DNA from 3 places in the Arthrobacter sp. 05T45 genome. Region 1 is predicted to be linked to each of the others. Evidence: riboswitches for the same ligand, from Rfam matches in the RefSeq annotation. Region 1 holds a riboswitch; each other region holds the start of a gene.

Region 1 (10,095 bases):
GGGCGGACTCGGTGACGATAATCTTGATCGTCTTGCCGCCGCTGGCGCCGGCACCGCCGGGGTTGGTGAGGCCGCAGCCGGTCAGTGCTGCGGCGGAGACAGCACCGGCGCCGGCGAGGGCATATTTGAGGAAATTTCTACGCTGCATGGTCTTGGTCCTTTGTGGTGGTTCGCGCTGGGCTATGACTGGGCGGTAACGCTGACGCGCTGGTTTTCGGCCGCCGCGGAGAAATCGGTGAAGGCTCCCCGGAAGGCCGCCGCGGGATGGCGTCCGTTGAGCCGCGGCCCGGCGCCGAAGAGCTTCTCGCGCAGGGTTCCCGGCGCGTAGCCGGTCTGGGCGAGGCCGCGGCTGCGCAGTTCCGGCAGCACACCGTCGATGAAGTCGGTGTAGGAGCCGGGGATGGTCTGGTTGATGATGTTGATGCCGTCGATTCCGGCGTCCTGCCACTGCTCGAGACGGTCGGCAATCTGGTCCGGCGTTCCCACCACCCGGTTGGCCCGGCTGCGGTAGAGCGCAATGTCGCGGAGGGTGGGGTTGCCGCCGCGGACGGAGGCGCGGATAGCCGTGAGATGTCCCTGGCTGCCTTCCGTTTCAAGGTCCCCGAGCGGGGTGTCCAGCGGCAGGCCGCCGAGGTCGACGCCGAACCCGCCGCCCACGTGGGCCAGCAGGGCCTCAATGTCCAGGCTGTCCTCGAGCTCGTCGGCTTTGCGGTTCGCCTCGGCTTCGGTGCCGCCCACCACGAAGTGCATGCCCTGGAGGAACTTCACGTCATCCGGATGGCGGCCGGCGGCAACGGCCTGTTCCCGGACGGCCGCGGTGTACTTCGCGGCCACCTCGGTGCTCGGCGCGAGGGTGAAGGTGGCCTCGGCGTTGGCGGCGCAGAACTGCTGGCCGCGGCCGGAGCTCCCGGCCTGGAAAAGCACCGGGGTGCGTTGCGGCGAAGGGGCCGCGAGGTGGGGTCCGTCGATCGAGTACCGGGGCCCGCGGTGGTAGATCTTGCTGACTTTCTCCGGGTCCGCGTGGACCCCGGTCGCCTTGTCCCGGAGCAGCGCGTCGTCTTCCCAGGACCCTTCCCACAATTTGTAGGCGGCCTCGACGTATTCGTCCGCCCAGTCGTAGCGTTCGTCATGCTTGGTCAGCTCGGTGGCGTTGAAGTTCCGGTGCGCGTTTTCCAGCACGCTGGTGACGATGTTCCAGGCCACGCGGCCGCCGCTGATGTGGTCCAGCGTGGACATTTGCCGGGCGAACTGGAACGGATGGCTTTGAATCACCGACGACGTCGCGGCCAGCCCGATCTCCCGCGTTCCCGTGGCGAGCGCGGACAGCAGGATGAGGGGGTCGTTGGACGGCACCTGCAGGCCCTTTTTCAGCAGCGATGCCCACCCGCCGTCGTAGTCGCCGTAGAGACCGACGACGTCGGCGAAGAAGATCGCGTCAAACTTGGCGCCTTCGAGCTGGCGGGCCAGGTCGATCCAGAGCTGGAGTTCGTTGAACCGGTGCTGCTGGGCTTCCGGGCGCCGCCACTGGCCGCCCATGATGTGGCTGGACGTGTTCATCACGAAGGCGCTGATCAGCAGGCGCGGGCGGGGTCCGTCGAAACGGGTACTGGGTGTTGAAGTCATGGGGTGCTTTCCGCTGTGGGAGGTGGGACGAGGGTGCTGCCGGCGCTCAGAGGCGCTTGTCCAGGCGGCGGGCAACATAGGATCCGCCCAGCTGAACGATGGTGACCAGCAGGATCATCAGGACAATGGCGGTGATCATGAGCGGCGTTTCGTAGCGGTAATAGCCGTACCGGATGGCGAAGTCGCCGATTCCGCCGCCGCCCACCAGTCCGGCCATCGCCGAGTAGGAGATGAAGCTGACGGTCATGATGGTGATGGAGCTGACGAGTCCTGGCTTCGCCTCCACAATCAGGACGTCCCGGACGATCTGGGACCGGCTGGCGCCCATGGACCGTGCCGCTTCGACCACTCCGCCGCCGAGCTGGCTCAGGTTCTGTTCCACGAAGCGGGCGAAATACGGAATGGCGTTGAGGGTCAGCGGGACAATGACGGCGGCCGTGCCGATGGTCGTGCCGACAATGAACCTGGTCACGGGAATGATCGCGATCAGCAGGATCAGGAACGGGAACGAGCGGAGCAGGTTGACCAGCCCGTCCAGGACCCGGTGCAGCTTTGGCCTGTGCTTGAGCCCGTTGGGACCGATGGTGTAGAGCAGGACACCCAGCGGTGTCCCGAGCAGCACCGCCAGCGGGATGGCCACCAGCAGCATGGTGAGGGTCTGTCCCATGGCGACGCCGATTTCGGGCAGGACTTCCAGGATGCGGTCAAACATTGATCAGGCCCTCCGACGCGGCTGTGGTGTGGGTGCCCCTCCCGGAGCGGTCCAGCTGGATCTCATCGGAGACCAGGTAGCGGCCGATCGACGTCGCCGGGTGGAAACCGGGGCGCTGGAGTTCGGCGAGGTCGAACTGCTCCACCACCCGGCCTTCTTCCATGACCGCGACGTTGTCCGCGATGGCCTTGATGACATTCATCTCGTGGGTGACCACCACGATTGTGATGCCGAATTCGGCGTTGACGTCGGCCAGGTATTGCAGGACCGATGACGTCGTCCGGGGATCCACGGCCGACGTCGGCTCGTCGCAGAGCAGCACTTTGGGCCCGGTGGCAAGGGCGCGGGCGATCGCCACCCGCTGTTTCTGGCCCCCGGAGAGTTTGGCCGGATACGTTCCCGCTTTGTCGGCGAGGTCCACGATTTCCAGGGTTTCGGCGGCCCGCCGCCGGCGTTCCGCCTTCCCGACGCCGGCGAACTTCAGGGACAGCTCCACATTTTCCTGGGCTGTGAGGTTGTTGAGGAGATTGAAGTGCTGGAAAATCATGCCGATGTCATGCCGCTTGGTCCGGAGCTCGGCGTCGGACAGGGTCACCAGGTCCATGCCGTCCACCAGGACGCGGCCCGACGTCGGGCGCTCGAGGAGGTTGATGTTGCGCAGCAGCGTGGATTTGCCGGCGCCGGAGAACCCGATGATGCCCTGGATGGTGCCCCGCCTGATGTGCAGGCTCACGTCATCGACGGCCGTGAAAGGTCCCGCGGCCGAAGCGAATGACGTGCTGACGTTCTGGATCTCGATCACAGGCCCCCACCTGCTCGGGGCCGCGGCGCTGCCGCTGTCTGCGTGTTCATGATTTCCTCCGGGCTCGCCCGAGGAAAGCCCTGGGTCCTGGCTTCCGGGCAGCGCTGAGCGAAGCCGGGGAGCCTCAGAACACAGTGGTTCTCCATCGGTCCTGGCGGTAGCACCGTCCTCAAAGGAGGGGGTTGCTGCGGCGTCACGGAGCCAGATCTCTCAGCCGCTCGGGATGGTTACGAGTCCATCTCACACGGCAGGAGGCCGGATACAGAAAAAGCCGGTCACATTTTGTAACCGACTCTTCCCGATCTGTTGATCGTCATTCCCGGGCCGTTAGATGCCCACGCGCCAGCCTTCGCGGGCGGGGCACGCGTTCACGACGACGTCCAGCCCGGCGGCCTTGGCCCGGTCCGTCGCGGCGTCGTCGAAGACGCCCAGCTGCAGCCAGACGGCCTTGGCGCCTACTGCGATGGCCTCGTCTATGACTGCGCCCACCCTGTGGGAGTTGACGAAGCAGTCCACGACGTCGATCGGGTGCTTCTCCGCCGGGATGTCAGTCAGGGAACGGTACCCCTTCTCGCCGTGGACGTCGTCGCCCGGAAGGTTGACCGGAATGATGGTCATGCCCATCCGGTCCCGGACATAGAGGGAGACCTCATACGCCGAGCGCCATTCGTTGGTGGTGAGGCCGACCACCGCCCACGTGCCTTTGGTTCGCATGAGGCGGTCAATGACTGCCGGATCGTTAACATGGGCCATGCATCAACCTTACTCCTGCGACCTTTCCGGGCAATTGTCGAATAAATGAATGATTTGGGTCGGACCCACGCCGGGTGAACGAATATTACGGCGCTCCCGGACGCCGATTTTGTGGAATCGTGCATCTGAAGTTCTAGTAGGTAGTGACCATCCCGAGCGGCCGAGAGACCTGGATCGATGACGCCGCAGCAACCCCCCGGTGACGTGGGACGACCATTCCCACGCCACCGCTCCGCCCTCCTTCGGTGAAATTCGAGGGAGCCGGAGCAACCAAGGGTGCTACTGCCAGGACCGATGGAGTGCAGCAATGACCCCTGAGAATTCTTCCGCCCTGCCCACCTTTGCCCGGCCTGCGTCCGAGGCATTCCCCCAAACCACTTCGGACGCGACGGCGAACGAAGCAGGGCTGCGTGACGCGGCCGGCTCCTCTCGCGGCTCTTCGGGATGGTCCCTGAACGAGTCCACGGACGGCGCAGTGCACGGCGTCCCCGCCGATGGGCCGGCGCGTCACCGCAGCACCACCTCCGGAAACCACCTTCCCCGGCACAGCGGCGCCGCGACCGCGGGAACTGTCCAGGCAGAGACGGTTGCGTTCTGGGAAACCCAGGCTCTCCGCCTCGACTGGGCGGACCTGCCCGGCGGCGCGACGGAGCAAACCAAGCCCTGGCACACCGCGCACCGCCGGGTCCCGGCCGACGTCGAGGCCGGCACCGGACCGCAGATCACCTGGTTCGAAGGGGGCAGGCTCAATGTCGCCTACAACTGCGTCGACCGCCACGTAGCGGCGGGGCGCGGAGACAAGGTGGCCCTGCACTTTGAGGGCGAGCCCGGCGACCGCCGTGCCGTCACCTACGCCGGACTCCAGCGCGAGGTCTCCAAAGCCGCCAATGCCCTCCTGGATCTCGGCATCACCAAGGGCGACCGGGTGGTCATCTACCTCCCCGTCATCCCCGAAACCGTGATCATCACCCTCGCAGTGGCCCGGATCGGTGCCATCCATTCCCTGGTCTTCGGCGGATTCTCTGCCGAGGCCCTGAAGTTCCGGGTGGAGGACACCGGCGCCAAGCTCCTGGTCACCACCGACGGCCAGTTCCGCCGCGGCACCGCCGTGCCGGTCAAGGACAACGCGGACGCCGCCGTCTCCGGCGACAACGCCATCGAACACGTCCTGGTGGTCAACCGGACCACTCCCGCGGACGAGCTGGACACCGTCCCGATGACCGCCGGCCGCGATGTGTGGTGGCACGACGCCGTCGGCACCGCCTCCGAGACTCACGAAGCCGAGGCGTTCGACGCCGAGACGCCGCTGTTCATCATGTACACCTCCGGCACCACCGGCAAGCCCAAGGGCCTGGTCCACACCTCCGGCGGCTACCTCACACAGGCGTCATGGAGCTTCGAGCACCTGTTCAGCAACCCCGACCCCGCGCTGCGGGAGAAGGACGTGCACTGGTGCACGGCCGACCTCGCCTGGGTCACCGCGCACACCTATGAGCTCTACGGCCCGCTCTCCAACGGCGCCACGCAGGTCATCTTCGAGGGCACGCCCAACACCCCGCACCCGGGCCGGCACTTTGAGATCATCGAACGCTACGCGGTCACGCAGTATTACACCGCGCCCACCCTGGTCCGCTCCCTCATGGGCTGGTTCCCGGACGGCGTCCCGGACACGTACGACCTCTCCTCTATCCGTCTTCTCGGCACGGTAGGCGAGGCCATCAACCCCGAGGCCTGGCGCTGGTTCCGGACCAACATCGGCGCCGGCACCGCCCCCGTGGTGGACACGTGGTGGCAGTCCGAAACCGGCGCCACCATCCTCTCCCCGGCACCGACGGACGCCGCGTTCAAGCCCGGCTGCGCGGCCCGCCCGCTGCCCGGCGTCAGCACGCGCATCGTGGACGACGCCGGCAACACGGTGCCGCCCGGCGTCCAGGGTTTCATCGTGGTGGACTCCCCCGGCCCGGCGATCGCCCGGACGGTCTGGGGCAACCCGCGCCGCTACTTCGATTCGTACTGGCGCCAATACGCCGAGCAGGGCTGGTTCCTCGCCGGTGACGGCGCCAAGTATGACGACGACGGCGACATCTGGATCCTCGGGCGGGTGGATGACACCCTCAACGTCTCCGGACACCTGCTCTCCACCATCGAGGTCGAATCGGCGCTCGTCACCCACCCGGACGTGGTGGAGGCCGGCGTCTGCCCGGTCGCGGACCCAAAGACCGGCCACGCGATCGTCGCGTTCGTGGTGCTGAAGGATTCGGCGGCCACCCCCGACATCCAGGGTGTGCTGAAGGCGCACGTCGCGAAGCAGATCGGGCCGATCGCCAAGCCGCGGGACGTCGTCGTCGTTCCCGACGTGCCGAAAACCCGCAGCGGCAAGATCATGCGCCGGCTGCTGACCCAGCTGTTCGAAGGCACAACGCTCGGCGACACCACCTCGCTGCAGAACGAACCATCCATCGCGGGCATCCAGGATGTGCTGCGCGACCGCGCCGCGGAAATCCTGGCACCAGCAAGCCCCACCCGGAAGTAAAGGAACACCCATGACTGAGATCAGCAACGTCGCCCGTCTTTCCGAACCGCTCAAGTTCGCCTACTGGGTCCCCAACGTCTCCGGCGGCCTGGTGGTATCCACCATCGAACAGCGCACCGGCTGGGACTTCGAATACAACAAGAAGCTGGCCAGGATCGCGGAGAACTCCGGCTTCGAATACGCCCTGACCCAGACCCGGTACGCCGCCTCCTACGGCGCGGACAAACAGCACGAGGCCACCTCGTTCAGCCTGGCGCTGCTGGCCGCCACCGAGCGCCTCAAGGTGATCTCCGCCGTCCATCCGGGCATGTGGCACCCCGGCGTGCTGGCGAAGTACATCATCACCGCGGACCACATCTCCAACGGCCGCGCCGCCGTGAACATCGTCTCCGGCTGGCTCAAGGACGAATTCACCAACTTCGGCCTCGAATGGCTCGAACACGACGAGCGCTACGTCCGCACCGAGGAATTCATCAAGGTCCTCCGCGGGCTCTGGACCGAGCAGGACTACAGCCAGTCCGGCAAGTACTACAACATCACCGACTTCACCCTGAACCCGGCACCGGTGGACGTGCCGGGCCGGGCGCACCCGGAGATCTTCTTCGGCGGCAACTCCACGGCCGCGCAGGCCACCGCCGGCCGGGTGGCTGACTGGTACTTCTCCAACGGCAAGGACCTCGACGGGTTCAAGGAGAACATCGCCGGCGTCGTGGCGGCGTCAGGTGCCGCCGGTCGCGGCACGGAAGGTGCCCTCCCCTCCCCCAAGTTCGGCCTCAACGGCTTCGTGATCGCCCGGGATTCCGAGAAGGAAGCCCGCGACACGCTCCGCGAGATCGTCGAGAAGGCGCACAAGCCCGCCGTCGAGGGGTTCCGCGCCGCCGTCCAGGAAGCCGGGGCGGCCACCAAGGACGGCAAGGGCATGTGGGCCGACTCGAGCTTCGAGGACCTGGTCCAGTACAACGACGGCTTCAAGACCCAGCTGATCGGCACCCCGGAACAGATCGCCGAGCGGATCGTGGAGTACAAGAAGATCGGCGTGAACCTGTTCCTGACCGGCTACCTCCACTTCCAGGAGGAAGTCGCCGCGTTCGGCCAGGACATCCTGCCGATCGTCCGCGAACTCGAGGCCGACCTCGCCCGCAAGAACGGCACCGAACTGGACCTGTCCCGGACCCCGGCGGCAAACGCCGGCACTACCAGCAAGCTGGTGAACGCGTAATGGCTGACCGCAAGTTCGGATTCCGCACCCGCGCGCTGCACGCCGGCGGCACCCCCGACGCCGAGCACGGCGCCCGCGCCGTGCCGATCTACCAGACCACCTCCTTCGTGTTCAAGGACACCCAGGACGCCGCGAACCTCTTCGCGCTGCAGAAATACGGCAACATCTATTCCCGGATCGGCAACCCCACCGTGGCCGCGTTCGAGGAGCGCATCGCCTCCCTGGAGGGCGGAATCGGCGCCGTGGCGACGTCGTCGGGCATGGCGGCGGAGTTCATCACCTTTGCCGCGCTGACCCAGGCCGGGGACCACATCGTGGCCGCCTCCCAGCTCTACGGCGGCACGGTGACCCAGCTGGACGTCACGCTGCGCCGCTTCGGCGTGGACACCACATTCGTCGCCGGCACCGACCCGGCGGACTACGCCGCCGCAGTCCGGGAAAACACGAAGGCGATCTTCGTGGAGGTGGTGGCCAACCCGTCCTCGGAGGTCCAGGACCTTGCGGCCCTCGCCAAGGTGGCGCACGACGCCGGCGTCCCGCTCGTCGTCGACGCCACCCTGAGCACGCCCTACCTCGTGCGGCCGATCGAGCACGGGGCGGACATCGTGATCCACTCCGCCACCAAATTCCTCGGCGGCCACGGCACCACCCTCGGCGGCGTGATCGTCGAAAGCGGCCGCTTCGACTGGGGCAACGGCAACTTCCCGACCATGACCGAGCCCGTGGCCTCCTACGGCAACGTCTCCTGGTGGGGGAACTTCGGCGAGTACGGGTTCCTCACCAAGCTGCGCTGCGAACAGCTGCGCGACATCGGACCCGCACTGTCCCCACAGTCGGCGTTCCAGCTGCTGCAGGGCGTGGAGACGCTCCCCCAGCGCCTCGACGAGCACCTGAAGAACGCCCAGGCCGTGGCCGAATGGCTGGAAGCGGACGAGCGCGTGGCCTACGTGAACTTCTCCGGCCTGCCCTCGCACCCGCACTTCGAGCGGGCGCAGAAGTACCTGCCGCTGGGTCCGGGCTCGGTGTTCTCGTTCGGCGTCAAGGGCGGCCGGGCCGCGGGGCAGAAGTTCATCGAGTCCCTGCAGCTGGCCTCACACCTGGCCAATGTGGGCGACTCCCGGACCCTGGTCATCCACCCCGGGTCCACCACCCACCAGCAACTGAGCCCCGAACAGCTCGAGGCGGCAGGTGTCCCCGAGGACCTGGTCCGCATCTCCGTGGGCCTCGAGGACATCGATGACATCCTCTGGGACCTGGACCAGGCACTGGACGCCGCCTCGGAAGCAGCAGCCCCGGATGCATCCGCAGAGGCTGAAGCCTGCACGATCGGAGCGAACTGATGAGTGTTGAAGAACGGACCTGGACCGGCCCCTCGGCGCCGGAGCGCCTGAACCTGCTGCGGCAGGCGAAGTCGATCGCGATTGTGGGCGCATCGGACAAGCCCTCGCGCGCGAGCTATTTCGTGGCCACCTATCTGCAGTCCTCCACCCGGTACAAGGTCTATTTCGTGAACCCGGTGGTGAAGGAAATCCTGGGTCAGCCGACGTATCCGTCGCTCGCGGACCTGCCGGAAAGCCCGGACATTGTGGACGTGTTCCGCAAGCACGGCGACTTGCCCGGCGTCCTGGACGAGGCCATTGCCGCCGGCGCCAAGACCCTCTGGCTGCAACTGGGCTCCTGGCACGAGGACGTTGCCAAGGAGGCCGAGGCCGCCGGACTCGACGTCGTGATGGACCGCTGCGTGAAGATTGAGCATGCCCGGTTCCACGGCGGCCTGCACCTTGCCGGATTCGACACCGGCGTCATCTCTTCGAAGCGGCAGGTCCTGGCCTAAACAGCAGGAACAGCCCAACTCGAGCCGCCGCCAACCAACCCCCCGCCAACCAACCCGTTGCGCTATCACTTTGGGTCGTTCTGAGCGCTCAGAACAGCCCTAAGTGATAGCGCAACCGGGTTAACAAAGGGCTTTAAGGGCGGCTTATGGCTGGCCGGGCGCCTTGGTCGGAACGACGCCCGGCAGGGTTGGCGTGATGTGGCCCGGAACGCGCGGCAGATCCTTGCCTGCGTTTCCGCCGCCGCCCGGAAGGTCGGGTGATCCGGGCAGCCCCGGCGCTCCGGGCCGCTGCCCGGGGGTCGGCAGGATGCCGTCGCGGCCGACGGCGGGCGGCGTGGCGGGGGGCGCGTGTCCGGCCGCCGGGGCGCCCTGGGCGCTGGAGCTGCTGGGCGTCGATGCTCCGGACGGGTCAGCACCGGGCGTGCCGGGCGCGCCGTGACCCGGCGTGGCGACAGGCGCGGGAAGGGCGGGGATGGTGGACGGCGAGGGCTGGACATGCTCGGGGGCCGGTGCGCCGCCGTGGCCCGGAGTCTGGAAGATGACCCCGACGGTGTGGCTGACGCTGTGCCGGAAGTCCTCGCTGGATGCCGCCACGGCGCCGGCACCAAGGGTCATGGCA
Region 2 (10,095 bases), on a different contig from region 1:
CTGTGGTCCAGGAGCTCACCGTCCGGACGCTCGACCTCATCGCGGCCCAGGACGCCGAACGTCCGGAACCGGTGCTCACCCCGCGCAGCTTCATGCTGATCGGGGACGACGCCACCGTCCGGGCGGAGGCAAGCGGACACATGCAGCGGATCACCCACGCCGAGGCACTGGATCTGTGCCCGGCCCTGGTCCCGGATTCGTTCAGCGCCGCCGGGCTGGACACCGGGTCCTTCGCCTGCAACGCCCCCGTGCTGCTCGAGGACCACCGGCGGCTCGCCGTGGCCGGCGGCGTGGACATCATTACCGGCGCCAGGGTCCATTCCGCCCAGCGGCTGGGCACCGGCTGGGAACTGGGCGCCGGGCAGGAAGGCTTCCAGTCCGCCGTCGTGGTCAATGCCGCCGGTGCCTGGGCCGACGAGCTCGCCGTCCTCAATGGCGTCGAGAAGCTGGGCCTGCAGCCGTACCGGCGCACCGCGGCGATCGTCGACGTCGAGAATCCCCTCCCGGAAGCCAGCCCGATGGTGGCGGCGGCCGATGACAGCTTCTACTTCCGGCCGGACAACGGCCAGGTCCTGATCTCGCCCGCCGAACACGTGCCGAGCGGACCCGAGGACGCCCGGCCCTATCCCGGCGACATCGAACGGGTCATCGCCCGGCTCAACGAGGTCACGACGCTCGGGATCCGGAACGTCCGCACGGCCTGGACGGGGCTGCGGACGGAGGCGGCCGACGGCGTCCCGGTGGTGGGGTTCGACGCCGAGGCCACCGGATTCTTCTGGCTCGCCGGCCAGGGCGGGTACGGATTCCAGACCTCATCCGGCGTCGCGGAACTGGCCGCCGGGCTGATCCTCGCCGGCCAGGGCACCGCCCCGGCCCTGGCCCCGGCCCTGACCCCGGCTGTGCCCCCGGCCCTGGCCCCGGCTGTGCCCCTGGCTGTGCCCCCGTCCACCGAGGCCAGTCCGGCATCCCGGACAGCGGAGGCGCTGGCCGCGACCCGCTGGTCCATCCGGCGCTGAAGAATGGATCCATGAGTACCCTCATCACCAATGTCGCCGAACTGATGACCCAGGACGCGGAACACCGCGTCCTCCGCGACGCGGCGGTGGTAATCGAGGGGGAGCGGATTTCCTGGCTCGGGCCCGCGGCCGACGCCCCGGCCGCGGACGAACGGGTGGATGCCGGTGGCCGGGCGCTCCTCCCGGGCTGGGTCGACTCGCACACGCACCTGATCTTCGCGGGGGACCGCACTGCCGAGTTCGAGGCCCGGATGGCGGGGGAGAGTTACAGTGCCGGCGGGATCGCCGTCACCACCGGCGCCACCCGGAGCACGAGCGACTTCGACCTGACCCGGCTGGCGATGGGCCGCGTCGCGGAGGCCGTGTCGCAGGGCACCACCTACCTGGAGACCAAAACCGGCTACGGCCTGGACCTCGAGAACGAGGCCCGCAGCGCCCGCATCGCCTCCACCGTGGCGGACGAGGTGACTTACCTGGGGGCGCACCTTGTGCCCGCCGGGATGGACGCGGAGGAATACACGGAGCTGGTCTGCGGGCCGATGCTCACCGCAGTCCTGCCCTACGTCCGCTGGGCCGACGTCTTTTGCGAGCAGGGCGCGTTCAACGAGGACCAGTCCCGCCGGGTGCTGCTGGCCTGCAAGGCCGCCGGGCTGGGGCTGCGCGTCCACGGCAACCAGCTCGGCGAGGGCCCCGGCGTCCGGCTGGCCGTGGAAGTCGGCGCCGCGAGCGTGGACCACGTGAACTACCTTTCAGCCGCGGATGTCGATGCCCTTGCCGGCAGCTGGTCCGGCTGGGACGCCGCCGGCGGCAGCGGCACGCCCGGATCCGGGCAGCGCGGCACGGTCGCCACGTGCCTGCCGGCCTGCGATCTCTCCACCCGGCAGCCGCTGGCCCCCGGCCGTGAACTGCTCGACGCCGGTGTGCAGCTGGCGCTGGCCTCCAACTGCAACCCCGGCACGTCCTACACCAGCTCCATGGCGTTCTGCGTCACCACCGCCGTGCTGCAGATGCGGCTCAGCGTCCACGAGGCGGTGCGCGCCGCGACCTACGGCGGCGCGCTGGCCCTGGGGCGGGAGTCTGGGAACGACGCCGACGGCGAACGCGCGGTGGGCTCGATCGCCGTCGGGCACCGCGCGGACCTGCACCTGCTCAACGCACCTTCCGCCACGCATCTGGCCTACCGGCCAGGCATCCCCCTGACGCACGCGGTGTGGCGCGCCGGTGTAGCGCAGCCGGTCCGTTAGCCAGCCGGTCCGTTAGCGAGCCGGTCCGCTGACCCGGCTGGCTCCGGCCCCGGACGGGCCGCCCTAGAACATCATGGGCGGTGCGTCGAGGACGGTCTCGTCCACGCGCCTCTTCTCCCACTGCGTGAAGGGCTTGTCGAGCTCGTACTTGCCGTGCGAGGTGCGCAGCAGGGTGCGGACCTCGGCGTTCTCGGGGTTATTCAGGGACTCGAAATATTCCACCGACCAGTGGAACCAGCGCATGCAGAACAGCCGCATGGTCAATCCGTGCGTCACAAACAGCGCGTTCGGGGCATAGCCGGGCCGGGACCAGTGCCGGTGCAGGGTTTCCATGAAGGAAGAAATCCTGTCATACACATCGGAACCGGACTCGCCCTCGCGGAAGCGGTAGAAGAAGTGCCCGTAGGCGTTGCGGAGCTCCTTCTGGTCCTCGATGTCGCCGGCGATCTGAAAGTTGGCCCAGTCCTGTTCGCGCAGGCGCGGTTCCTCGATCACCCGCTCCACGAGCGGGCCGAGATTCAGCGCCTCGAGGGTCTGGTAGGCGCGCAGGTAAGGGGAGACGTAGACGCACACCGGGCGGCCGTCCAGCTGGCGCCGGACCTCCTCCCCGGCCGCGGTGGCCTGCTCCAGGCCCAGCGCGGTCAACGGGATCCGGTAGTCCGGAACACGGTTGTAGATCGAGGTGTCGGCATTGGCGGCAGACTGGCCGTGCCGGATCATGATGATTTTCCGGGGCGCACTCATAATCCCCAAGCATAGGGCTCCCAAAAAGCCGGGGGTGCCGGCGCGGCCGGCACCATGCGGGCACCAGCAAACTATCGGCAAGTGCAGGCAAGATAGAACCATGTTGGTTCCCTCCCGCCGTCGGCTGCGGTTCGAAGTGTTGATTGTCCTGGGGTTGTCGCTGGGGCAGTCCGCGATCTACTCCCTGGTGCAGTTGCTGGACAAGATGACCACGGCGCCGCTGGCCCAGGGGACATCCACCCTGAACCGCTCACAGAGCGCACGCGAATACTTCGACCTCACCTACCAGTTGCTGGACATCATCTTCGCCCTGGTCCCGGTGGCCCTGGTGATCTACTTCCTCACCGAGCACTGGCCGGCCGGTGAGCGCGGAACCTCGGCGTTCCGAAGGATCGGCTTCGACTTCGCCCGGCCCGGCAAGGACCTCCTGCAGGGTCTCGGACTCGCCGCGCTCATCGGCATTCCGTCCCTGGGGCTCTACGCCGCCGGCCGGGCGCTGGGGATCACGACGGCGATCATCCCCAGCGCCCTGGACGCGTACTGGTGGACCGTGCCGGTGCTGGTCCTGTCCGCGATCCGGCACGCGGTGGTCGAGGAAGTGATTGTGGTGGCGTACCTGCTGGACCGGCTCGGGAAACTGGGCTGGAGCGTGCCGGCGGCCATCGCCGCCAGCGCCCTGCTCCGCGGCAGCTATCACCTGTACCAGGGGTTCGGGCCGTTCATCGGCAACGCGGTGATGGGCGTCGTCTTCGCGCTGGTCTACACGCGGACCAAACGGGTGATGCCGCTGGTGATCGCCCACGCCATCCTGGACACCGTGGCGTTCGTGGGGTTCAGCCTGTTCGGCAAGGCCGTGGGCCTGGGCTGAGTTCCTCGCAAAGCAAGGCGGGGTCCCTTCGGGCCCATCCGGAGCCCCCGGACGGGCGCGAAGTGGCCCCGCGTTGCTTTTAGGAGCAGGCCTTAAATGATCTCGGCCGCCGTCTCCTAGGTGACATCGTTGGCACCTAAGAGATGGCGGCCGAAGCGTGGGGCGGGTGGAGCGTTAGATCGTGACCGCTCCGGAGGCGGTCTCGAAGGTGACAGAGAGGATGCCGGGAGTACCGTGCGGCGCGATCCAGTTCACGGCCACGTCTTCCAGCGGCTTTTCAACCGGTTCGCCCAGCCACTCCGTGACGCGCTCGGCCGAACCGGCAATGGTCAGTGCGGACATCTTGACATCGCTCGCGTAGGCGTTGGACGGGTGCAACTCCGGGTCGCCCTCCCACTTGAGCATGTACGGCACCTGGGGGTCGGCGATGAGCCCCAGGATGCCGATCTGCTTCCAGACCAGTTCGCGGCCATCGGGAAACTTCCGGTTGCCGTTGACGGCGGCGCGGCCGAGCCGCTCCTCGAACGGGGCCAGGTCGTCAACCTCGACGCACCAGCCCATCCAGCCGCCGCCGGCCTCGGAGCGTGCCCGGACGGCCTGGCCGAACGGGGCCTTGTCGGAGGCCGGGTGGTTCAGGACCTCCACGACTTCCAGGTACTTGTGTCCCGCGAGCGGGATAATCATGTTGCGTGTCCCGAAACGGGGGTGCACTCCACCCTTCACGGCTTCAACGCCGAGGGCAGACGCAATACGTTCAGTGGTGGCTGCCAAGCCATCGTGTTCACAGGCGTAAGAGACGTGATCCATGCGCATGCCATCATCTTGGCACTTTGTGATGGACCTCTCAGCTTAGGCTCCCCTAACCGTCATGGGACGTCCTGGGGCGCGGAACGCGGCGCCCCGGATGCTCCGTCACGGCGGCCGTCTTCATCTTCGTCACAAAGCTATCCAGGGCTCCGCCGCCATTCCTACACTGAAGTCAGGTCATGAGTGCCAGCGCACAGCCCCGGCTTGCTGGCCGGCAACCCTCGTATCGCGGTGGGGTGCCCCGGGTGAAGACCTGGCCGTCCGGCGCCCGCCGGAGGGCAAGCGCGGCGCCTGTTCCGGTTCGGGCCGAAAGCCCAGGCCGGTGCTGTGCCCAGTGACTCGAGGAGCACCAATGTCCAACGCCTGGTCCTTTGAAACCCGCCAGATCCACGCCGGCCAGGAGCCGGACAGCGCCACCGGCGCGCGTTCCCTGCCCATCTACCAGACGACGTCGTTCGTGTTCCCCAGCGCCGAAAGCGCCGCGAACCGCTTTGCGCTCGCCGAGCTCGCGCCCATCTACACCCGGATCGGCAACCCGACCCAGGACGCCGTCGAACAGCGCGTCGCCAGCCTGGAAGGCGGTCTCGCGGCGCTGCTGCTCAGCTCCGGCCAGGCCGCCGAGACGTTCGCCATCCTCAATATCGCCGAGGCCGGGGACCATGTGGTGGCCAGCCCCAGCCTCTATGGCGGAACCTACAACCTGCTCGCGCACACGCTGAAGAAGTTCGGCATCTCCGTGACCTTCGTGGCGGACCCGGACAACCTGGACCAGTGGCGGGACGCCGTCCAGCCCAACACCAAGCTGTTCTTCGGCGAAGTGGTCTCCAACCCCCGCCAGGACGTCCTGGACATCGAGGGCGTCTCCCGGGTGGCGCACGAGGCCGGCGTGCCGCTGGTTGTCGACAACACGCTCTCCACCCCCTACCTGATCCGGCCGATCGAGTGGGGCGCGGACATCGTGGTCCATTCCGCCACCAAGTACCTCGGCGGGCACGGCGCCGCGATCGCCGGCGTGATCGTGGACTCCGGCAACTTCGACTTCGGGAAGGACCCGGAGCGGTTCCCCGGCTTCAACACCCCGGACCCCACCTACAACGGCCTGGTCTACGCCCGCGACCTCGGAGCCGACGGCGCGCTGGGCGCGAACCTCTCCTACATCCTCAAGGCCCGGGTCCAGCTCCTGCGCGACCTCGGCTCCGCGGTGTCCCCGTTCAACGCCTTCCTCATCGCCCAGGGCATCGAAACGCTGAGCCTGCGCGTCGAGCGCCACGTGGCCAACGCCACGAAGGTGGCGCACTGGCTGGAGGGGCGGGACGACGTCGAATCGGTCGCCTACGCCGGGCTGCCGTCCAGCCCCTGGTACGAGCGCGGCCGCAAGTACGGGCCCAAGGGGACCGGCGCCGTCGTGGCGTTCAACATTGCCGGGGGAGCGGAGGCCGGCAAGCGGTTCGTCGATGCCCTCGAACTGCACTCGCACGTCGCGAACATCGGCGATGTCCGGTCGCTGGTGATCCATCCGGCGTCGACCACCCACAGCCAGCTCTCGCCCGAACAGCAGGTGATCGCCGGGGTGAACCCCGGACTGGTGCGGCTTTCGGTGGGACTGGAGCACATTGACGACATCCTCGCGGACCTCGACGCCGGATTCCGCGCGGCCAAGTCCGCCTAGGCCGAAGCCCACGCCGAATTTCCCCACCTTTACGGGCATGACACCGGGAATCGCCGGCACTCCGGGGCGACCCGCCAGTCACGGCTGTCAAAGGTGGGGAGTCTGCGGTGCTGACGGGTCCGGCTGTCACATGGAAGTCATAATCTTCGTCATTTCCGCACCCCGTTTCGTAGACTCGTACCAGGTCATGAGTGCCAGCGACAGCCCCGGCTTGCTGGCCGGCAACCCTCCTTTTGCGGCGGGGTGCCCCGGGTGAAGACCTGGCCTGCCGGTCAGCTGACGGCGGGCAAGCGCGAAGATAGGTCCTCACATGACGATTGCCGTCACCCGCACGGGTGTTCCCGAAACCAAACCATCCCGGACCCCTGACGGGACCGTCCAGTTCGTCAGGATCGGTGATCTGCAGCTCGAATCCGGGACTCCGTTGCCGGATGTGGTGCTCGCCTACGAGACCTGGGGGACCCTGAACGCGGACGCCTCCAACGCCGTGCTCATTGAACACGCCCTGACCGGCGATACACACGTGACCCGCGGCGAGAGCGGGGAGCCCGGCTGGTGGGAACAGCTCGCCGGACCCGGGGCTCCCGTGGACACGGACAAGTATTTCGTCGTTTCGATCAACATCCTGGGCGGCTGCTACGGATCCACCGGACCTTCCACCCCGGCCCCCGACGGGCGCCCCTGGGGATCCCGGTTCCCGCTGGTCACCCTGCGGGACACCGCCGCCGCCGAGGCGCGGCTGGCCGATGCCCTGGGCATCGGCAGCTGGTACGCGGTGCTGGGCGGCTCGCTCGGCGGCGCGCGCGCCCTTGAATGGGCCGTCACGTTTCCCGGCCGGGTCCGGCGCTGCGCCGTGATTTCCGTCGGCGCCAGCAGCACCGCCGAACAGATTGCCTTCGCGCAGGCCCAGACGCTGGCCATCCGCCAGGACCCCCACTTCAAGGGCGGGGACTACTACGGCGGCCCGGAACCCGAAGCAGGGCTCGCCCTCGCCCGGCGCATCGCGCACATCACCTACCGCTCAGCGGCCGAACTGGACGGCCGGTTTGGCCGCAACGCCCAGGAGTCCGAGACGCCCCTGGAAGCCGGATCGCTGGCCGGACGCGGGCGCTACCAGGTGGAAAGCTACCTGGACCACCAGGGCAGCAAACTGGCCCGGCGTTTCGACGCGAACAGCTACATCGCGATCACCGAAGCCCTCATGAGCCACGATGTGTGCCGGGGGCGCGGAAGCCTCGGGGAGGCACTGGCCCCGGCCACCGCCGAATTCCTGGTGGCGGCCGTGGACTCGGACCGCCTGTATTTCCCGGCCCAGTCCCGTCAACTGGCAGAGGCCCTGCCGGGCGGCCCGGAACTGCACATCATTGAAGCGCCGATCGGCCACGACGGCTTCCTGACCGAAATCGGCCAGCTCAGCGGGCAGCTCCGGGAGACCTTCTTCGGCCACTAGGCCGGCCCGCTTGTGCATTTTTGCAGATGCGCTCTGCACTAATGGCCGTTGAGGCTCGGGGCGGGAGCGTCCATACTCATGGGGAATGACGCCATGTGCCCTACATCACGGGCGTCCTCAGTCCAATGGTCCGCAGGGTGTCGAAGGCGACACCGAAGGAGTTCACATGAGCACGGAAAACGCCGCGACAACGCGCGCAGACGAGCCGGACGTCAAAACGTCCGGACTGAAGAAGGTAGTAACGGCCTCCATGGCCGGCACGGTGGTGGAGTGGTATGAATTCTTCCTCTACGCCTCCGCCGCCACGCTGGTCTTCGGCAAGACGTTCTTCCCCAATTCGGGCACGGAACTCGACGGCATTATCGCCGCGTTCCTGACCTACGCCGTCGGATTCGTCGCCCGCCCGATCGGCGGCATCGTCTTTGGCCACTTCGGCGACAAGTTCGGCCGCAAGCAGCTGCTCCAGGTCAGCATCCTCCTGGTGGGCGTTTCCACCTTCCTGATGGGCTGCCTGCCCACCTTCGCGCAGATCGGCTACTGGGCCCCGGCACTGCTGGTCTTCCTGCGCTTCGCCCAGGGCTTCGCCGTCGGCGGCGAATGGGGCGGCGCCGTCCTCCTCGTCGCCGAGCACAGCCCCAGCAAGTCCCGCGGGTTCTGGGCCAGCTGGCCCCAGTCTGCCGTTCCGCTCGGCAACCTGCTCGCCACCGCCGTGCTGTTCACACTGTCCTCCGTGCTGTCCTCCGCCGACTTCCTCAGCTGGGGCTGGCGCGTCGCCTTCTGGCTCTCCGCCGTGATCGTGCTGGTCGGCTACTACATCCGCACCAAGGTCCAGGACGCCCCCATCTTCCTGGAGGCGCAAAAGGAAGTCGAGGTTGAGAACAAGGGCTACGGCGTGGCCGAAGTATTCCGCCGCTACCCGCGCGGCGTCTTCACCGCGATGGGCCTGCGCTTCGCCGAGAACATCCTCTACTACCTCGTGGTCACGTTCTCGATCACGTACCTGAAGGTCGTCGTCCAGACGGACACCTCGCGGATCCTGCTGCTGCTGCTCGTGGCGCACCTCGTCCACTTCGCCGTGATTCCGATGGTCGGCAGGCTCTCGGACAACGTCGGCCGCAAGCCCGTCTACATGGCCGGCGCCATCCTCGGCGGCACGTGGGGCTTCTTCGCCTTCCCGATGATGGATACCAAGAACGACTTCATCATCCTCGCTGCGATCACCATCGGCCTGCTGTTCCACTCCCTGATGTACGCCGGCCAGCCGGCGCTCATGGCCGAAATGTTCCCGACCCGGATGCGCTACTCCGGTGTCTCGCTGGGCTACCAGGTCACCTCGATTGTGGCCGGTTCGCTGGCTCCGATCATCGCCGTCGCGCTCCTGAGCCAGTACAAGTCCTCGGTCCCGGTCGCCATCTACCTCCTCGGCGCCTGTGTGGTCACTTTGGTTGCGGTGTTCTTCCTGAAGGAAACCCGCGGCATTTCGCTCCGCGACGTCGACGCCGCTGACGCCCGTGGCACCGCCGACCTCCTCGCCGCCAGCAAGCGGTAATCCTCACCGGCCTCACCAAACCCGGTGGGGGCAGACTGCCCGGATCCGCGCACCGCGCGGATCCGGGCAGTCTGCGTTAACGCGGCAGGCTAACGCCGCAGGCTAACGCCGCAGGCACCAGTTCGGCTGCGCTGGCGCCTCAGGCGGACAGCACATCCTGCCGCTCCCGGATTTCGCCGCGAATCGCCTCCAGCACGGCACGGACCGGGGCCGAACGCAGCGCCTCGGGCCGGGCCACAGCCCAGATGGGCAGCTGGCGCTGGAAGTCGTCCGGCAGGACGGGCAGAAAATCCGGCCGGCCCGCCACGAGGAAATTGGGGAGCAGGCCTATCCCGGCGCCCCGCCGGACGGCCTCCAGCTGGGCGAAGACGCTTGTGGCCTGGAAGCTGGACCGCGGCACCGGCAGCTGCGTTGAACGGTGGCCCAGCTCGGCGACCTGGAGCGCCGATTCCACGTAGGAGACAAAGCCGTGTTGCCGGACGTCGTCGAGCGTTGCCGGAAGCCCGTGCTCCTGCGCATAGCCGGGACTGGCGTACAGCCTGAGGAAATAGTTGCTCAGGAAGATCGCGCGGGCGGTGGTGGTGTCCATGTTGCCCACCACCACTTCCAGGTCCACACCGGAGCGGTTTTGGCTCACCTTGCGGGTGGCGCTGAGCAGTTCGACGTTGAGCAGCGGATTCGCCCGCTGCAGCCGGACGAGGGCCGGGGCCAGGAATTCGGCGCCGAAGCCGTCCGGGGTGCTGATCCG
Region 3 (10,095 bases), on a different contig from region 1:
AGGGGCTTCCCGTCCACCTCGGTCTCCAAAGCGGCGGGCGTGCCGGCATCAGGTGTCTTGGTGGGCGTGGCGTCGTTTCCGGCAACCTCGTGCATGGCCGCAACGGCCGGGTCCATGGTGCTCATTGCGTTCAAGTCTACTGTCACCTTCCGCCGGGCACCCGGAACCGCCGGAAGCGCGAGGGTCCATGATTGACCGGAACCGGCTTCCGGTTCCGCCCTGTCTTTGACCAGAGTCAAATCTCCGCCTTCGTTAGCCTGCTGGGATCTGCCTTTCACAACCACGTCCTGCGGGCAAATATTCCGCAAAAGTGCAAGACTAGAACCGGTTCTCCCGCAGTGAAGCCGCTGTTCGTCCATCCAGGAGGAAATTCATGTCGTTTGTCCGCTTTCTCGCCCGGCCCATGCTCGCCTCCAGTTTCGTCCTCGCCGGCATGGACAAGCTCAAGAACGCGGATGACACTGCGGCCCAGCTGTCCCCCCTGTTGCGCCGTGCGGCCGACGCCTTGCCGTTCCAGCCAAATGAAAAAGTCGTGGCACGCGTGATCGGCGGCACCCAGATCGGTGCCGGCGTCTGCTTCGCCCTCGGCAAGTCCGCCCGGCTGGCGGCCACCCTGCTCGCCGTCATTTCGCTCCTGAACGGCTACGTCGAATGGCGCAGCGCGGACATCTCCTCGAAGGAAGCCCGCGACGCCCGCCGCAAACAGCTCCTGAAAAACGTCTCCCTCACCGGCGGCGTGCTCCTCGCCGCGGTCGATACCGCCGGCAAGCCCAGCCTGGCCTGGCGCGCCGGGCACCTGGCCGCCGATGCCAAGAAGAGCGCCGGACACCTCGCCGCCGATGCCCGCAAGACCACCAACAAGCAGCTGAAGAAGGCCGACAAAGTCGTCCGCAAGGCCGTAGACCACTCTGCCGGGGCCTAAGACGGTAATGACTGGCACCACCCCCTCTTCTGCCGCTGCCCCGTCCCACCCTGCCGGCGCCCATGCAGCCGACGCCGGCCCGCACTGGCCCGCCCCCTTCGCCGCCCGGCCGGTCGATGCCACTGTCACCGTTCCCGGATCCAAGTCCCTGACCAACCGGTACCTCGTGCTCGCGGCCCTCGCGGACGGACCTTCCCGGCTGCGGGCTCCCCTGCACTCCCGGGATTCCGCGCTGATGGTTGAGGGCCTGCGGCAGTTGGGGGCCACCGTCACGGAAGTGCCCGGCGACGGCGCCTTCGGCCCCGACCTGGAAATCGTCCCGATCAGCATGGACACCGCGGCGGCTGACACGGCGATCGACTGCGGCCTGGCCGGCACGGTCATGCGCTTTGTGCCGCCGGTGGCCGCGCTGCGCCGCGGTGAGTCCCGTTTCGACGGCGACCCGCACGCCCGCAAACGCCCCATGGGCACCATTATCGAGGCCCTCGCCGGCCTGGGTGTGGCAGTCACCGCACCCGACGGCGGTCCGGCGTCGTCGTTGCCGTTCACGGTGCTCGGCTCGGGCGAGGTGCGCGGCGGCCACCTGGTCATCGATGCCAGCGCTTCGTCCCAGTTCGTTTCCGCCCTGCTGCTGGCCGGGGCGCGCTTCACCGAGGGACTCCACCTGGAGCACGTCGGCAAGCCCGTGCCGAGCCTGGACCACATCAACATGACCGTGGCCGTGCTGCGCGGCGTGGGCGTGGCGGTCGACGACTCGGTGCCGAACCACTGGGTTGTCTCCCCCGGCCCGATCCGCGCCTTCGACGTCCGGATCGAGCAGGACCTCTCGAACGCCGGACCCTTCCTCGCGGCGGCCCTGGCCACCGGCGGCACCGTGCGGATCCCGAACTGGCCTGCGGAAACCACCCAGGTGGGTGATCTCTGGCGCGGAATCCTGACCGCTATGGGCGCCACGGTGACGGTTGACGGCGGCACCCTGACCGTCAGCGGAGGCCCGGAGATCAAGGGCGGCGACTTCGACGAAACCAGCGAACTCGCCCCCACCGTTGCCGCGCTGTGCGCCCTCGCCACCGGCCCCTCACGGCTGGGCGGCATCGCCCACCTCCGCGGCCATGAAACGGACCGGCTCGCCGCCCTCGTCGCCGAAATCAACCGCCTCGGCGGCGACGCCGAAGAAACCCCCGACGGCCTCATCATCCGCCCGGCCGCGCTGCACGGCGGTGTGGTGCACAGCTACGCGGACCACCGCATGGCAACCGCCGGCGCCATCCTCGGCCTTGCCGTACCCGGCGTGGAAGTCGAGGACATCGCAGCCACGGCCAAAACCATGCCCGATTTCCCGCAACTCTGGGAAGCGATGCTGGCCCAGGGACCCGCCGCAGATGAGGACACCGCCGGTGGCACGCAGCACTGATTCCTGGGACGAGTCCGACGTCCGGATCCGGCCGAACAAGAAGGGCACACGGCCCCGCACCAAGGACCGGCCCAGCTACGACGACGCCGTCACCGGACGCATCATCACCGTTGACCGCGGCCGCTACACCGCCGTCGTCGGCGAGGGGACCGCGGACGAACGCAAGATCATCGCGGCCCGGGCCCGGGAACTGCGCCGCAACCCGGTGGTTGCCGGCGACTTCGTCTCCCTGGTCGGGGATGTCACCGGCGAGCCCGACACCCTGGCGCGGCTGGTCAGGATCCAGGACCGCAAGACGCTGCTGCGCCGCAGCGCCGACGACACGGACCCGATCGAACGTGCCGTCGTGGCCAACGCCGACCAGCTGGTGGTGGTGGTCGCCGCTGCCAACCCCGAGCCGCGGACCGGTTTCATCGACCGCGCGCTGGTGGCCGCATACGACGCCGGCATTGAGCCGCTGCTGCTCGTCACCAAGGCCGACGTCAAGGATCCCGCCGAGCTGCTGTCCAACTACCAGCACCTCGACTTCCCCGTCATCATCTCCAAGACCGCAGACTCCGCCGCTTCCGGCATCGACGCCCGCTCCGACGACGGGCTCTCCGCCCGGCTCGACAAGGACGCGGTGTCCCAGCTGCGCGACTACCTCGACGGCAAGGTCACCGTGATGCTGGGCCATTCCGGCGTCGGCAAGTCCACCATGGTCAACGCCCTGACCGGGGCCGAGCGGGCCACGGGAGGCGTGAACGCGGTAACCGGCCGCGGCCGCCACACGTCCTCCTCGGCACTGGCGCTCAAAGTCAACGATGCCCCGGCCGGCAGCTGGATCATCGACACCCCCGGCATCCGGTCCTTCGGCCTGGCCCACGTGGACCCGGACCGGATCCTGCGTTCCTTCCCGGACCTGGAACCGGGCACCGATGATTGCGAACGCGGCTGCAAGCATGACTCCACCGCCGTCAACTGCGGCGTCGACAAGTGGGTTGCGGCCGGGCACGCGGGGCCCTCGGGACCGGCCAGGCTCGCGTCCCTGCGCCGGCTGCTGGGCACGGACCCGCGGATGGAAGCGCAGGAAACCAAGGAACTGGGCACCGTCTCCTAGCCGGACCGGCAACGGGGCGGCGGCGCCGAGCCGCGGCCTCCCGCCCAGCGGCCCGGTTTGACGGTAGTTTGGAACCATGAGCCAACCCGCTTCGAGCTACAACGATGACCTGCGCCTTGCCCATGTACTGGCAGATTCGGTCGATTCCCAGACCATGAGCCGCTTCAAGGCGCTCGACCTTCGGATCGAGACGAAGCCCGACCTCACACCCGTCACCGATGCCGACAAATCCGCGGAAGAGGCCATCCGCGGCCAGCTCTCCCGGTCACGTCCGCGTGACGCGGTCCTGGGCGAAGAGTTCGGCAGCTCGGGCCACGGTTCCCGCCGGTGGATCATCGACCCGATCGACGGCACGAAGAACTTTGTCCGCGGCGTCCCGGTCTGGGCCACCCTGATCGCCCTCGTCGATGAAGGCGAGCCGGTGGTCGGCGTCGTCAGCGCGCCGGCACTGGGCAAGCGCTGGTGGGCCGCCAAGGGTGCAGGCGCCTACACGGGCCGCTCGCTCGCCGCCGCCACACGGTTGAAGGTATCCAACGTCTCCAATCTCGAGGACGCCTCGCTGTCCTACTCCAGCCTTGGCGGCTGGAAGGAACGCGGGAACCTGGACGAGTTCCTGGGCCTGACCGAGGAAGTGTGGCGGACCCGCGCCTACGGTGACTTCTGGTCGTACTGCCTCGTGGCCGAGGGCGCCGTGGACATCGCCTGCGAACCCGAGCTGAACCTCTACGACATGGCCGCCCTGGTGCCGATCGTGACCGAGGCCGGCGGCCGCTTCACCTCACTCGAAGGCGAGGACGGCCCCTTCGGCGGCAACGCCCTGGCCACCAATTCGATCCTGCACTCGGAAGTCCTCAAGCGGCTCAACCCCGGACTCGACGACCTCTTCCAGGCCCACCCGAACAACTGATCCGCGCCCGTAATAATCCGCTTCACAATCGGCGGCCGCCTTTTCCCCGGCTGCGCCGATGTCCTACGCTCGATGCAGGTCACGAGTGCCAGCGCTAAACCCCGGTTTGCTGGCCGGCAACCCTCCAGTCGCGGTGGGGTGCCCCGGGTGACGACCTGGCCGGTCCGGAACGGACCCGGCAAGCGCGGATTCCCACGGTGTGGGGTCCTGTTCGAGTGAGGTCCCATGACAACTGCCATTTTCCCCGTTGCCCCTGAATTCCATGCACGGCTTGCCCTCGCGGCCCGCCCCCTGGCAGCCGTCACCGGGGCCGAAATCCAGGCCCCGCTGATCACCGGCGGCCACGCGCGCTACGCCAACCTCGACTACGGCGCCTCCGCACCGGCCCTGTCCGTGGTCTCGGCCTACCTGAACGAAATCCTGCCGTACTACGCAAGCGTGCACCGCGGCGCCGGCTACGCATCACAGATCAGCACCTCCGTCTACGAGAACGCCCGGGACATCGTGCGGGACTTCGTGGGCGGCCGGCCCGGCGATTCCGTGATCTTCACGCGCAACACCACCGATTCCCTGAACCTGCTGGCCGGCTGCCTGCCGCTGCGCGACGGGCGGCCCGCGGGCGAGGTCCTCTACCTCGACATCGAACACCACGCCAACCTCCTGCCCTGGCAGAATGTCCCGCACCGCAGCGTCGTGGCCGCCGCCACCCTCGCGGCCACCGTGGACCGGCTGCGCGACGAACTCGCCCGCGGCGGCGTCGGCCTGCTGGCCGTCACCGGCGCCTCCAACGTCACCGGGGAGATCCTCCCGATCCGGACCCTGGCCGCACTGGCGCACGAATACGGCGCCAGGATCGTTGTCGACGCCGCCCAGCTCGCCCCGCACCGGCGGATCAATATCGCCGCGGACGACGTCGATTACCTCGCCTTCTCGGGACACAAGCTGTACGCCCCGTTCGGCGCCGGCGTGCTGGTGGGGCGGACGGACTGGCTCGACGCCGGCACCCCGCACCTGGCCGGCGGCGGCGCGGTTCGCGATGCCCGGCTCGACTCCGTCAGCTGGACCACGGGACCTGCCCGGCACGAGGGCGGCTCGCCGAACGTCCTCGGCGCGGCGGCCCTCGCCCGTGCCACCCAGGTCATTGCGGCCCTGGACCCGGAGCAGTGGCAGGCCCACGAGGACGCCATCCGGTCCTTCCTCGTCGAGGGCCTCCAGGGCATCGAGGGAGTAACCGTGCACCGGATCTTTGCCGATTCGGCTTCCGATTCTTCCTTCGCTTCTTCCACTGGAGGCGATCAGCCGGACACCGGCACGATCGGCGTCGTGAACTTTTCCGTGGAAGGCTACGACGCCGGACTGGTGGCCGCCTACCTGTCGGCCGAACACGGCATTGGCCTGCGCGACGGCCGCTTCTGCGCCCACCCGCTGCTCAAGCGGCTCGGCCTGCCCGCCGGCTCCCTGCGGGCCAGCTTCGGCCTCGGCTCACGGCTGGAGGACGCCGAACGCCTGCTGGCCGGCCTGCAGCAGCTGCGGCAGAACGGACTCGGCTGGGATTACGTGGTGGACGCGGGCCGCTGGGTGCCGGCCAACGATACCCGCAGCTATCCCCACTGGGCGCCGAACACCCCGGGCACCGCCGGCGCTGCGCCCTGCACCCTCGACTAGGCAGGATCGGGGCCCGGCGCGGGTGCGGTAAATTCGAAAGGTATCTGAAACCAGCAGGACCTTCCCGAAGGAGATCGCACGTGGCAAGCGCCGGCCCCAGGCTGCACAGCGGAGCTAGGCTCCACAGCGGACCGAAGCTGCACAGCGAGCGGCGCCAGGAACTCGGACAAAGCTTCCAGGACGGCGGGGAGCACTACGAGCGCGTCCGCCCCGGCTATCCGCAGGAGTCAGCCGACTGGCTGGTCCCGGCGGGAGCCAGGGACGCCGCGGACATTGGCGCTGGCACCGGGAAGTTCACCTCCCTTTTGGCAGTACGCGGACTGGCCACGGTGGCCGTGGACCCCTCTGCCGACATGCTTGAGCAGTTGCGCCGGACCCTGCCGGACGTCACCGCCATCGAGGGCAGCGCCGAGGACACCGGTCTCGAGCCGGAGTCCTTTGACCTGGTCACGGTCGCCCAGGCGTGGCACTGGTGCGACCCCGGCCTGGCCAGCACCGAGATTGCCCGGATCCTGCGGCCGCACGGCGTGCTGGGCCTGATCTGGAACCAGCTGGACACCAGCGTGCCCTGGGTGCACCGGCTCTCCCGGATCATGCATGCAGGGGACGTCCACAAGCCAAACTTCCGTCCGGCCGTGGGCCCCGAGTTCACCGGACTGGAGAGCCACCTGACGCGCTGGGAGGATTCCGTCACGGCGGAGGACATCCAGGAGTTGGCCAAGTCCCGCAGCTACTATCTCGCGGCATCGGACTCCACCCGGGCCAAGGTCACAGCCAACCTCGCCTGGTACCTGCACGAGCATCTGGGGCACACCCCAGGCGAGGTGCTCCGGCTGCCATACGTGACCCAGACGTGGCGGGCCTTCCGGGCCTGATGCACGCTCACCCCGGATTCCCCCGGATTGCACGCAGCGCCCGCCGGGCTTATTGTTTCGGTATGCCTAATAATTTCTTATAGGCACACGAAACTTTGACACCGGCTGTTTTCCGGCCGGCGCCGATCATCGCGTCAACGCCGACGCGCCAATCACAGGAGCTGGCAGTGCTGGAGCTAACGGGACACGGGCAACCGGCGCAGGACGCCCCCACTTACAAACACCCGGGTGCCCGGAGGGCGCTGATCGGCCTGTTGGGACCGGCCTTCGTGGCGTCGATCGCCTACGTGGACCCCGGAAACGTGGCCGCCAACCTGACCGCCGGAGCGCAGTACGGCTACCTGCTGGTGTGGGTCCTCGTGGCCGCCAACGTCATGGCCGTGCTCGTCCAGTACCAGTCCGCCAAGCTCGGGATCGTCACGGGCAAGAGCCTTCCGGAGATCCTTGGTGAACGGCTCAAGCCGTTCTGGCGCCGCGCCTTCTGGGTGCAGGCCGAAGTTGTCGCCGCCGCCACCGATCTCGCGGAGGTGGTGGGCGGCGCAATTGCCCTGTACCTGCTTTTCGGCCTGCCCCTCCCCCTTGGCGCCCTGATTGTCGGCGCCGTGTCAATGCTCCTGCTCGCGGTCCAGGCCCGGCAGAAACAGCGGCCGTTCGAATTCATCATCATGTTCCTGCTCGGCATCATCACAGTCGGCTTCCTGGCCGGGCTGTTCATCAGCCCGCCCGATCCGGGAGCCGCCCTGGCCGGGCTCATGCCCGGCTTCCAGGGACCGGACACCGTACTGTTGGCCGCCAGCATGCTCGGGGCCACCGTCATGCCGCACGCCATCTACGTCCACTCGGCCCTGTCCCGGGACCGGCACCGGCCGGACGAACACCTGCATGTTCCCCCGGCGGCCATCGCGCGCCTGGTCCGGGCCACCCGGTTCGACGTCGTGGCCGCCCTCGCGATCGCCGGACTGGTCAACATCGGCATGCTGCTCCTGGCCGCCTCCACCCTCGGCGGCGAAGAAGGCACGGACACGATCGAGGGCGCGCACGCCGCCATCACCGCCAACCTCGGCCCGATCGTCGGCGTGATCTTCGCGGTCGGGCTGCTCGCCTCAGGCCTGGCATCGACCTCGGTGGGCTGCTATGCCGGCGGCACCATCATGCAGGGCCTGCTCAAGATCCGGATCCCCGTCATGGCCCGGCGCGTCGTGACCCTCATCCCCGCCGTCGTGCTGCTGGCGGTGGGCTTCGACCCCACCTGGGCGCTCGTCCTGAGCCAGGTGGTCCTCAGCTTCGGGATTCCCTTTGTCCTGGTCCCGCTGGTGGTGCTGACCAGCAACAAAGCCCTGATGGGCCGGTTCGCCGACGGCCCGGCCCTCCGAGTCGCCGCCATCATCAGCGTGGTGCTCGTAGTGGCTCTCAACCTGGTGCTGCTGTGGCTCACTTTCTCCGGAAGCAGCTGACGGTAGGCTTAGGTCTGTGAAGACCAGTACGCCCTCCTCCTCGATCGAGGACTACGTCAAGGTCATCTATTCGTTCACCGAGTGGCAGCGCAAGCCCATCACCTCCACGCAGCTGGCGCAGCGCCTGGGCGTCGCCAACTCCTCGGTTTCGGAAATGGTCCGCAAGCTCAAGGACCAGGGCCTCGTGGACCACAAGCCCTACAGCGCCGTCACGCTCACCAGCGATGGAGTCCGGCTCGCCCTGTCCATGGTCCGGCGGCACCGGCTGATCGAGACTTTCCTCGTCCGCGAGCTGGGGTACCGCTGGGACGAGGTCCATGACGAAGCCGAACTCCTGGAACACGCCGTCTCGGACACCTTTATTGAACGCATGGCGGCCAAGCTGGGGAACCCCACCCGGGACCCGCACGGCGATCCCATTCCGGCAGCCGACGGCTCGGTGCTGATGCCCGCCGCCCACCGCCTGAGCGAACTCGACGACGGCCACACCGGCCGGATCACCCGGATCAGCGACGAGAACCCGGAGCTCCTGCGCTATCTCGCCGCAGAGGACATCGACCTCGACGCCGAAGTGGAGGTGGTGGGCCGGCGTCCCTTCGGTGGCCCCATGGTAGTGCGGATCGGTTCCGCCGCGGCACCGCGCGAATTCGATTTCGCCGACGAGGTCGCCTCGGCCCTCTGGGTCCACAGCGATGCTGGGCACGCCGGCTGCAGCGTCACGGAGAGCTGAGTGAAGGGTGCGCTGGACGAGCGCCGGGCCGTGCCGCGCCCCGGCGTGCCGGGGTGGAAGGCCTGGTCCGCCGTCGCCGTCGGCGGGCTGATCGGAACCGAGCTGCGTTTCGGCGCCGGCCTGATTTTTCCCGAAAGCGCCGGCGGGGTGCCGTGGACCACGTTGGCGATCAATGTCTCCGGGAGTTTCGTTCTGGCCACCCTGACCACCCTCTGGATCGCGCGGCCGCAGACGGCTTTCTGGCTGCGGGCCGGCATCGGCCCCGGCCTCCTGGGTTCCTTCACCACCTTTTCGGCGCTGGTGATTGCCATTGACCAGCAGATCCGCGGCGGCTTCCATGCCACGTGGCTGGCCTACCTCGGGCTCTCGCTGGTCCTGGGCCTCGGGGCGGCGGCGGCCGGCTGGAAAACCGGCAAGGCGATTGCAGACCTCCGCGGCGGTGCCCAATGATGACCGCGCTCCTGGTCGGGGCGTGCGGGGTGGCGGGAGCACTCCTGCGGTTCGCCGTCGACTCCTGGTTTGCGCACCATCAGGGCTCCCGACCGCACTGGCCCTGGGCGACGTTCACGGTCAACGTCGCCGGATCCTTCATCATCGGTTGGTCCGTCGGCCTGACCGGCCACCTGGAGCTGGGCACCGACTGGCACGCCGCGATCGCAACCGGTCTCGCCGGCGGCCTGACCACCTTCAGCTCATGGACCACCGCGACGGTCCGCCTGGTCAGCGAAGAGCGGTACCGGGCGGCGGCGCTCAACATCGGCGCGAACCTTCTCGTGGGGCTCGCGGCCGCCGCGCTTGGGCTTGCCCTCGCGGGCTGAAAACCTTAGCCCGCCGCCGGTGTGTCGAGGGTAACACCGGGGCGCCCTGGTGGCTTCGGGCCGCCGTCGTTCCCGTATCGTTGAAGGATGGTTACCCGACGTGAAGCAGCCCAGACCCTCGACATTCCCCTGGAAATGGCGCACCGTCACGGCATCCCGCCCCGGCTGTCCGAGGCCGAGCTGGGCGAGCTGCTGGACAACCCGCCGGCGT

What was found. A riboswitch is a leader RNA that binds a small molecule or an ion and turns the genes downstream of it on or off. The one in region 1 is predicted to bind S-adenosylmethionine.
Region 2: linked by a shared signal. The riboswitch ahead of AC1DGD_RS08350 (bifunctional o-acetylhomoserine/o-acetylserine sulfhydrylase) and the one ahead of AC1DGD_RS17395 (methionine ABC transporter ATP-binding protein) in region 1 are both predicted to bind S-adenosylmethionine.
Region 3: linked by a shared signal. The riboswitch ahead of AC1DGD_RS10120 (aminotransferase class V-fold PLP-dependent enzyme) and the one ahead of AC1DGD_RS17395 (methionine ABC transporter ATP-binding protein) in region 1 are both predicted to bind S-adenosylmethionine.

The regions. Positions count from the first base shown of each region.
Region 1 is NZ_JBFTKI010000022.1:24,849-34,943, reverse strand. It holds gene AC1DGD_RS17410 (MetQ/NlpA family ABC transporter substrate-binding protein) at 1-148, opposite strand, end outside; gene AC1DGD_RS17405 (LLM class flavin-dependent oxidoreductase) at 181-1,623, opposite strand; gene AC1DGD_RS17400 (methionine ABC transporter permease) at 1,670-2,335, opposite strand; gene AC1DGD_RS17395 (methionine ABC transporter ATP-binding protein) at 2,328-3,137, opposite strand; SAM riboswitch class I at 3,277-3,367, opposite strand; gene AC1DGD_RS17390 (CoA-binding protein) at 3,465-3,890, opposite strand; gene acs (acetate--CoA ligase) at 4,198-6,423, shown strand; gene sfnG (dimethylsulfone monooxygenase SfnG) at 6,434-7,642, shown strand; gene AC1DGD_RS17375 (O-acetylhomoserine aminocarboxypropyltransferase/cysteine synthase family protein) at 7,642-8,982, shown strand; gene AC1DGD_RS17370 (CoA-binding protein) at 8,982-9,476, shown strand; gene AC1DGD_RS17365 (hypothetical protein) at 9,621-10,095, opposite strand, start outside.
Region 2 is NZ_JBFTKI010000005.1:194,154-204,248, reverse strand. It holds gene AC1DGD_RS08375 (NAD(P)/FAD-dependent oxidoreductase) at 1-1,016, shown strand, start outside; gene AC1DGD_RS08370 (amidohydrolase family protein) at 1,028-2,260, shown strand; gene AC1DGD_RS08365 (histidine phosphatase family protein) at 2,324-3,004, opposite strand; gene AC1DGD_RS08360 (CPBP family intramembrane glutamic endopeptidase) at 3,105-3,872, shown strand; gene AC1DGD_RS08355 (VOC family protein) at 4,047-4,685, opposite strand; SAM riboswitch class IV at 4,855-4,970, shown strand; gene AC1DGD_RS08350 (bifunctional o-acetylhomoserine/o-acetylserine sulfhydrylase) at 5,032-6,348, shown strand; SAM riboswitch class IV at 6,532-6,647, shown strand; gene metX (homoserine O-acetyltransferase MetX) at 6,659-7,798, shown strand; gene AC1DGD_RS08340 (MFS transporter) at 7,965-9,347, shown strand; gene AC1DGD_RS08335 (LysR family transcriptional regulator) at 9,487-10,095, opposite strand, start outside.
Region 3 is NZ_JBFTKI010000007.1:133,812-143,906, reverse strand. It holds gene AC1DGD_RS10145 (sigma-70 family RNA polymerase sigma factor) at 1-125, opposite strand, end outside; gene AC1DGD_RS10140 (DoxX family protein) at 374-922, shown strand; gene aroA (3-phosphoshikimate 1-carboxyvinyltransferase) at 930-2,336, shown strand; gene rsgA (ribosome small subunit-dependent GTPase A) at 2,320-3,435, shown strand; gene hisN (histidinol-phosphatase) at 3,512-4,342, shown strand; SAM riboswitch class IV at 4,420-4,533, shown strand; gene AC1DGD_RS10120 (aminotransferase class V-fold PLP-dependent enzyme) at 4,568-6,007, shown strand; gene AC1DGD_RS10115 (class I SAM-dependent methyltransferase) at 6,088-6,882, shown strand; gene AC1DGD_RS10110 (Nramp family divalent metal transporter) at 7,050-8,336, shown strand; gene AC1DGD_RS10105 (metal-dependent transcriptional regulator) at 8,353-9,066, shown strand; gene AC1DGD_RS10100 (fluoride efflux transporter FluC) at 9,067-9,516, shown strand; gene AC1DGD_RS10095 (fluoride efflux transporter FluC) at 9,516-9,884, shown strand; gene AC1DGD_RS10090 (hypothetical protein) at 9,972-10,095, shown strand, end outside.